DNA from 2 places in the Serratia ficaria genome. Region 1 is predicted to be linked to the other one. Evidence: predicted binding sites of a transcription regulator. Region 1 holds the regulator's gene; the other holds the start of a gene.
What was found. Region 1 encodes ArgR, which controls arginine synthesis, uptake and breakdown. Its sites were predicted from a motif close to ANTGAATAAAAATACANT; they were not measured.
Positions count from the first base shown of each region.

Region 2: argC (N-acetyl-gamma-glutamyl-phosphate reductase) is a predicted target of ArgR. The motif match lies at 1,639-1,656, and genes of this name have one in related genera.

Region 1 is NZ_LT906479.1:536,364-540,113, forward strand. It holds gene mpl (UDP-N-acetylmuramate:L-alanyl-gamma-D-glutamyl-meso-diaminopimelate ligase) at 1-438, shown strand, start outside; gene yhcN (peroxide/acid stress response protein YhcN) at 642-905, opposite strand; gene yhcN (peroxide/acid stress response protein YhcN) at 1,029-1,292, opposite strand; gene argR (transcriptional regulator ArgR) at 1,698-2,168, opposite strand; gene CKW09_RS24655 (hypothetical protein) at 2,206-2,382, shown strand; gene mdh (malate dehydrogenase) at 2,634-3,572, shown strand; gene CKW09_RS02475 (helix-turn-helix domain-containing protein) at 3,639-3,750, opposite strand, start outside.
Region 2 is NZ_LT906479.1:5,048,894-5,052,643, forward strand. It holds gene argB (acetylglutamate kinase) at 1-467, opposite strand, end outside; gene argC (N-acetyl-gamma-glutamyl-phosphate reductase) at 488-1,492, opposite strand; gene argE (acetylornithine deacetylase) at 1,709-2,854, shown strand; gene ppc (phosphoenolpyruvate carboxylase) at 3,112-3,750, shown strand, end outside.

The sequences.
Region 1 (3,750 bases):
CTGGAACTGCGCGGCGAAGCCAACGGCGTCACGGTGTACGACGATTTCGCCCACCACCCGACGGCGATCCTGGCTACCCTGGCCGCGCTGCGCGGCAAGGTGGGCGGCACGGCGCGCATTTTGGCGGTGCTGGAGCCGCGCTCCAACACCATGAAAATGGGCATCAGCAAAAATGATTTGGCGCCTTCGCTCGGCCGCGCCGACGAAGTGTTCCTGTTCCAGCCGCACCATATTCCCTGGCAGGTGGCGGAAGTGGCCGAAGCCTGCGTACAGCCGGCGCACTGGAGCGCCGATCTCGATGCGCTGGTGGAGATGATCGTGAAAACCGCGCAGCCGGGCGACCACATTCTGGTGATGAGCAACGGCGGCTTCGGCGGCATTCACGATCGCCTGCTGGAAGCGCTGGCGAAGAAGCAGGAGCCGAAAGTCACCTACTGATCGCCAGCGGGATCGCGTCATTTCAGCATAAGGGCCGCCGGCGGCCCTTTTTTGCGCCCATAAAAAAGCCCTCGCGAGCGAGGGCAACGGGGTTTCGTCGGATAGGACGACGATAGGGGCGCCGGAGAGTCGGCGTTTGCGTCAGAACTCGGCAGTGGCAGTGACGAGGGTAATCAGCTCTGCAAACGCGCTCCCCAGCGTTGTTATTTGTAGATCTCGGCGGTAGCGTGGTAGCTGCCTTCATTGCGCGCTTCGATCACGCGGTAGGCTGTGGCGCCCTGTTGGTCCGCTTTATCCGACAGCGCCTGGCGAATGTCGGAAGGCGCGCCGTCGATGCCGCTGACGGTGATGGTGCCGACGGATTGCAGATTGCCGACCTGATCGTTAGTGACCAGTTGGGCGGCCGAAGCGCCGAAAGACACGGCTGACAGCAGGCTGAGCGCGGCGATGGTGGTTTTCATGTTCATGGTATGGGTCCTTTGGCGATAACAGCCTGGAAGGGCTTGGTAGCGGTTTTTATTCTTGAAGACCGTTATCGGTGGTGCGAAATTCCAGAGATTTATTGCCCGTTTACGGGTAACGCCCGGTACTTATTTGTAAATTTCAGCGGTCGCGTGGAAGCTGCCTTCGTTGCGCGCTTCGATCACGCGGTACGCCGTGGCCCCTTTGGCGTCGGCTTTATCAGACAGCGCCTGGCGAATGTCCGAAGGTGCGGCGGCGACGCCGCTCACGGTAATCACGCCGGCCGGCTGCAGTTTTTCCGCCTGGGAGGCATCAACAGATTGTGCTGCAAATGCGCCGAAAGAAAGCATTGATAGAAGGCTCATGGCTGCAACGGTAGTTTTAGTATTCATCATCTCACCTCATCGTATTCTTTTATCAGTTCCAATGAACTGTGATTTACGTCACGGAAATGAGTATACATCTAGTAACTCGAAAAATTAATAGTTGGCTAACAGTTTCTAGTGAAACTTTAATCTGGCGATCCTTATTTTTAATAACCGGATGGAATAAAAAACGCTTATAAAACGATCTTTCGATGTTAAATTTATGTAATTTCAATAGGGTAAGTGCTTTTGACCAAAAGTGCGGAAGATCGCAGTCGCTAACGCTGGCGACATGGAAATGTCATTGGAATGTGTTGCAGATGGGCGAAAAGGCAGTATTAAACGTGGTAGGGCAGCGTGGAAAGGTAAAGGAAGGGTTAAATAAGCGCTAACGAAACGCGACCCTTGGCCGCATTTTGTTAGCGCCGCGCCTCACAGTTCTTGTTCGAACACACCCAGGATCGCTTCATGTAACTTCTGAGCGGTAAAGGTGCTGGAGGGGGTGACGAAAATGGTGTCGTCACCGGCAATGGTGCCGAGAATGCCTTCGGATTTACCCAGCGAATCCAGCAGGCGGGCAATCAGCTGCGCCGCGCCCGGGCTGGTGTGGATCACCACCACCGCGTCGTTGTGGTCGACGTCCAGCACCAGGTTCTTCAGCGGGCTGGTGGTGGTCGGCACGCCGAGTTCGGCCGGAAGGCAATACACCATTTCCATTTTGGCATTGCGCGTACGCACCGCGCCGAACTTGGTCAGCATGCGCGATACTTTGGACTGGTTAATGTTTTCGAAGCCTTCTTCTTGCAGCGCCAAAACGATCTCGCCTTGAGAACTGAATTTTTCTTCTTTCAATAACGCTTTAAACGCCTTGATCAGATCTTCCTGCTTTGCGGGATTACGCATTTTGCACCGTGGAATGTTGACAATAGAAGTGATGATTATGCATATAATTGAATTTTTATGCAATAAAGCCTGCCCAAATAAAATAATCGTGCCCGGGCGGCGAGGAAAGGACGGCATTTTAACAAAATCCGCCCCTCATGAATATGCCCTTTCAGCGACTGAAATCATGGCCCCCAGCGGTAAAGAAAATGTTATTAAAATGATGTTGTTCTGATGTTGCGTAAGGGTGTAATGTAACCGCCGGTTAACTTGCTCGTGAATAACCTCGCATTATTTTTGATTAGTGTGCGCTATGCCCTTCATGCGTAAGCGATTTAATCTAAAATGGGCGCGGCATCGGCCGGTTTATTGCCCCAGCTCGCAAACACATCGTTAAGAGATTGTTTTCAAAGGTGTAATAATTTAAGGTCCGTAACCAACACATTCACGGCGCTTTATATATTTAAGATAATAAAGGAGTATAGGATGAAAGTTGCAGTTCTCGGTGCTGCTGGCGGTATCGGCCAGGCCCTCGCCCTTCTACTCAAAACCCAGCTTCCTTCAGGTTCTGAACTCTCTCTCTACGACATTGCCCCTGTTACCCCTGGCGTTGCCGTCGACTTAAGCCACATCCCAACCGCAGTTAAAATCAAAGGCTTCAGTGGCGAAGACGCTACTCCTGCTCTGCACGGCGCCGACGTGGTGCTGATTTCCGCCGGCGTCGCGCGCAAGCCGGGCATGGACCGTTCCGACCTGTTCAACGTTAACGCCGGCATCGTGCGTAACCTGATCGAGCAAGTGGCGAAAACCTGCCCGAAAGCCTGCATCGGCATCATCACCAACCCGGTCAACACCACCGTCGCCATCGCGGCGGAAGTGCTGAAAAAAGCCGGCGTTTACGATAAAAACAAACTGTTCGGCGTGACCTCGCTGGATATCATCCGCTCCAACACCTTCGTGGCTGAGCTGAAAGGCAAGCAGCCGGAAGCGCTGAACGTGCCGGTCATCGGCGGCCACTCTGGCGTGACCATCCTGCCTCTGCTGTCGCAGATCCCGGGCGTGAGCTTCACCGAACAGGAAGTGGCCGATCTGACCAAGCGCATCCAGAATGCGGGCACCGAAGTGGTTGAAGCCAAAGCCGGCGGCGGGTCCGCGACCCTGTCCATGGGCCAGGCGGCTGCGCGTTTCGGCCTGTCTTTGGTGCGTGCGCTGCAGGGTGAGCAAGGCGTGGTTGAATGCGCCTACGTTGAAGGCGACGGCAAATACGCGCGCTTCTTCGCACAGCCGCTGGTGCTGGGCAAAAACGGCGTTGAAGAACGCAAAGACATCGGCACCCTGAGCGCCTTCGAGCAGAAAGCGCTGAATGAGATGCTGGACGTGCTGCACAAAGATATCGAGCTGGGCGAGAAGTTTATCAACAACTGATTGCCGCACAGCCTGTGCATGCAGAAGCCGCCGGACCTGGTTCCGGCGGTTTTTTTTGCTTTTTATTCATGCCTTCGGCTTGATGCGCGCCTTGCGATCCAGCAGGCGATCGCTGTGCGGATCATAATAACGGCTCGGCCAGATCTCCGAAGGATGAATGGCGAGCTCTTCGGCGATC
Region 2 (3,750 bases), 700 kb from region 1:
ATGAGCTGCCCGTCGGCGGTGATGCCGATGGAGCTGATCACCGGCAAATAGCCGGCGCCCAGCAGGGTATTGACCAGCGCCGGCGAACCCGGCTGCGCGTGGCCTACGTGGCCCAACGCCGGGTCGAGTTGCGTTACGGACACGCTGCCGCCGTCCGCCAGGCTCAGGCCGACCGCGTTAATCTGGTGCTTGATGGCCCACGCCAGCAGCGTTTTGTTGGCGGTGCCGGCCAGCGCGCCGGTAATGATGTCGATCTGATCGGCCGGGGTCACCCGCAGGCCGTTCTTCTTCACCACCGGCAGGGACAGCTGTTTCATCAGCTCATCCACTACGCAGCCGCCGCCGTGCACGATAATCAGCGGGCGCTGCTGCTGCTGGCGATAGCTGTCCAGCGCGGTAAACAGACGCTCCAGCGCTTCTTCACTGTCTAATAACACGCCACCTAACTTGATAATTAACGGGTTCATCGCTGTTTACTCACGCTGGTTTAAAGAAGTGACTGGGTTTCAGGGAAACCGAAACGAATATTCAGGCATTGCACCGCCTGAGCGGCTGCGCCTTTCAGCAGATTGTCTTCCGCCGCTACGGCGATCAGGTGCTCGCCCTGTACCGCAAAACCGATGTCGCAGAACGGCGAACCCACCACCGCTTTCAGCGCCGGCACGCCCTGGTCGTACAGCCGCACCAGCGGTTTGTCGTCATAGGCGGCATGATAGGCGGCGGCCACCTCCTGCGCGGTCACGCCGGCTTTCAGACGGCAGGTGATGGTTTCGAGAATACCACGCGGGAAGTTACCCAAATGTGGCGTAAAGATGACCGGCACGCCCAGATGCGCCACGATTTCCGGGTGGTGGCGGTGGTTGAAAATACCGTACGGCTGCAGGCTCACTTCGCAGAAGCTGGTGGTGACGCTGGCCTTGCGCCCGGCGCCGCTGACGCCGCTGGTGGCGTTGATCACCGGCCACTGATCGGGATTCAGCAGCTGCTTTTCAATCAGCGGCTTCAGCGCCAGCTGCGCCGCCGTCGGGTAGCAGCCCGGCACGGCGATCAGCTGCGCCCGTTTGATCCGCTCGCTCTGCCATTCGGCCAGGCCGTACACCGCCTGCTCCAGCAGATCGTCGTGCTGGTGTTCGAAACCGTAGTATTGGCTGTAGAAAGCGGCGTCCCGCACGCGGAAGGCGCCGGAGAGATCAAACACCACGCAGCCCGCCGCCAGAAAGGCCGGCGCGATATCGTGGCTGACTTCATGGGCGGTGGCGAGGAACACCACGTCGATGCCCTTGGCCGCTTCGGCAACGTCCACCAGCGGCCGCAGCGGCAGATCGACGATGCCTTTCAACTGGGGATGCAGATCGGAAAGCAATTTTCCTGCATCTGCACTTTGCGCTGAAACCGCTAAAGCGGTTATGTTCATGTGTGGGTGGCGATTAAGGTAGGCCGTGAGCTCCGCTCCGGCGTAACCGCTGGCACCAACAATCAGCGTATTCAACATGTGGCCGTTCACCTTCTTGACTGACGTGTGGTCGTATTCGACTCAGGTAACAGGGCTCGCCAGCGTTGTTGCGCCGTCCACCCACGAGGTCGAGCGTTGATGTTTTTATAAACATCCGGGTATCGGGTTCCCTTACGCTCCAGCTTATTGTATTTTTATTCAAAATAAATGCATGAATATTGATACTACCCTAACCAAAGGCTGTCAACAGTGAAGATGAAATTACCTCCATTTATTGAGCTGTACCGGGCGTTGATCGCCACTCCGTCGATCAGCGCCACCGACGGCGCCCTCGATCAGAGTAATGAAGCATTAATCAACTTGCTGGCCGAATGGTTTGCCGATTTGGGTTTCCGCGTCGACGTACAGCCGGTGCCGGATACCCGCAACAAGTTCAACCTGCTGGCCAGCATTGGCGAAGGCAGCGGCGGCCTGCTGCTGGCGGGCCATACCGATACCGTGCCCTATGACGAAGGCCGCTGGACGCGCGATCCCTTTACCCTGACCGAACACGACAACAAGCTGTACGGCCTGGGTACCGCCGACATGAAAGGCTTCTTCGCCTTTATTCTCGACGCGGTGCGCGACATCGACGCCGGCAAGCTGACCAAGCCGCTGTACATTCTGGCCACCGCAGATGAAGAAACGACGATGGCCGGCGCACGTTATTTCGCCGCCTCCACCGCCATTCGTCCCGACTTCGCCATCATCGGCGAGCCGACCTCACTGCAGCCGGTGCGCGCGCACAAGGGCCATATCGCCAACGCCATTCGCATCGTCGGCCAATCCGGCCACTCCAGCGATCCGGCGCGCGGCGTCAACGCCATCGATCTGATGCACGAGTCCATCGGCCAACTGATCGAGCTGCGCAAAACGCTGCAGGAACGCTACAACAACCCGGCGTTCGCCGTGCCTTACCCGACCATGAACTTCGGCCATATCAGCGGCGGCGACGCGGCCAACCGCATCTGCGCCTGCTGCGAACTGCATCTGGATATCCGCCCTCTGCCCGGCATGACGCTCGACAACATCAACGAGCTGATGCACCAGGCGCTGGAGCCGGTAAGCCAGCGTTGGCCGGGCCGTTTGACCATCGAAGAGCTGCACGCCTCGGTGCCGGGCTATGAATGCCCGACCGACCACCGCATGGTGGCGGTGATTGAGGAACTGCTGGGCACCCGCACCCAGGTGGTCAACTACTGCACCGAAGCGCCGTTCGTTCAACAGGTGTGCCCGACGCTGGTGCTGGGCCCCGGTTCCATCGATCAGGCGCATCAGCCGGATGAATATATTGATACCGCGTTTATCGAGCCGACGCGCAAACTGTTGGGGCAGCTGGTCGATCATTTTTGCCGGCGCTAAACCTGACAATAAGCAGGGGAATGCCTTATCATTCCCCTACCTCAAAATAAGTATAAACAGGCTGAAATAAGCCAGACTGATAACCGGCGCTCCGTAATTAAATTTCAGAAAATGCGCCGATTTTGATGTTTTTTTGCTAAAAATAGTGTCAATTGACGATTGGACAGGAAAGTGGTGCGATGAAACAGGCGGTCCGCGCCTGACGCGTGAAATTTACTTACAAGATAAAAATCATACAGAATTGGGTCAGGGGTTATATGAACGAACAATATTCGGCAATGCGAAGTAATGTCAGTATGCTCGGCAAATTGCTCGGCGATACCATCAAAGAAGCGCTGGGCGAGCATATTCTCGATCGCGTTGAAACTATCCGTAAGCTTTCCAAATCTTCACGCGCCGGCAACGAAGCGCACCGCCAGGAGCTGCTCTCCACGCTGCAAAACCTGTCCAACGACGAGCTGTTGCCGGTGGCGCGCGCGTTCAGTCAGTTCCTTAATCTGACCAACGTGGCCGAGCAATACCACAGCATTTCCCCCAATGGCGAAGCCGCCAGCAACCCGGAAGCGCTGGCGCAGCTGTTTACCCGGCTGAAAGACAAGAAGCTCAGCACCAAAGAGCTGCAAAACGCCGTGTCCCAGCTTTCCATCGAGCTGGTGTTGACCGCGCACCCAACGGAAATCACCCGCCGCACCCTGATCCACAAGCTGGTGGAGGTCAATACCTGCCTCAGCCAGCTCGACCACAACGACCTGGCCGACTACGAGCGCAACAAGATCATGCGCCGTCTGCGCCAGTTGGTGGCGCAATCCTGGCACACCGACGAGATCCGCAAGTACCGCCCTTCACCGATTGACGAAGCCAAATGGGGCTTTGCGGTGGTGGAAAACAGCCTGTGG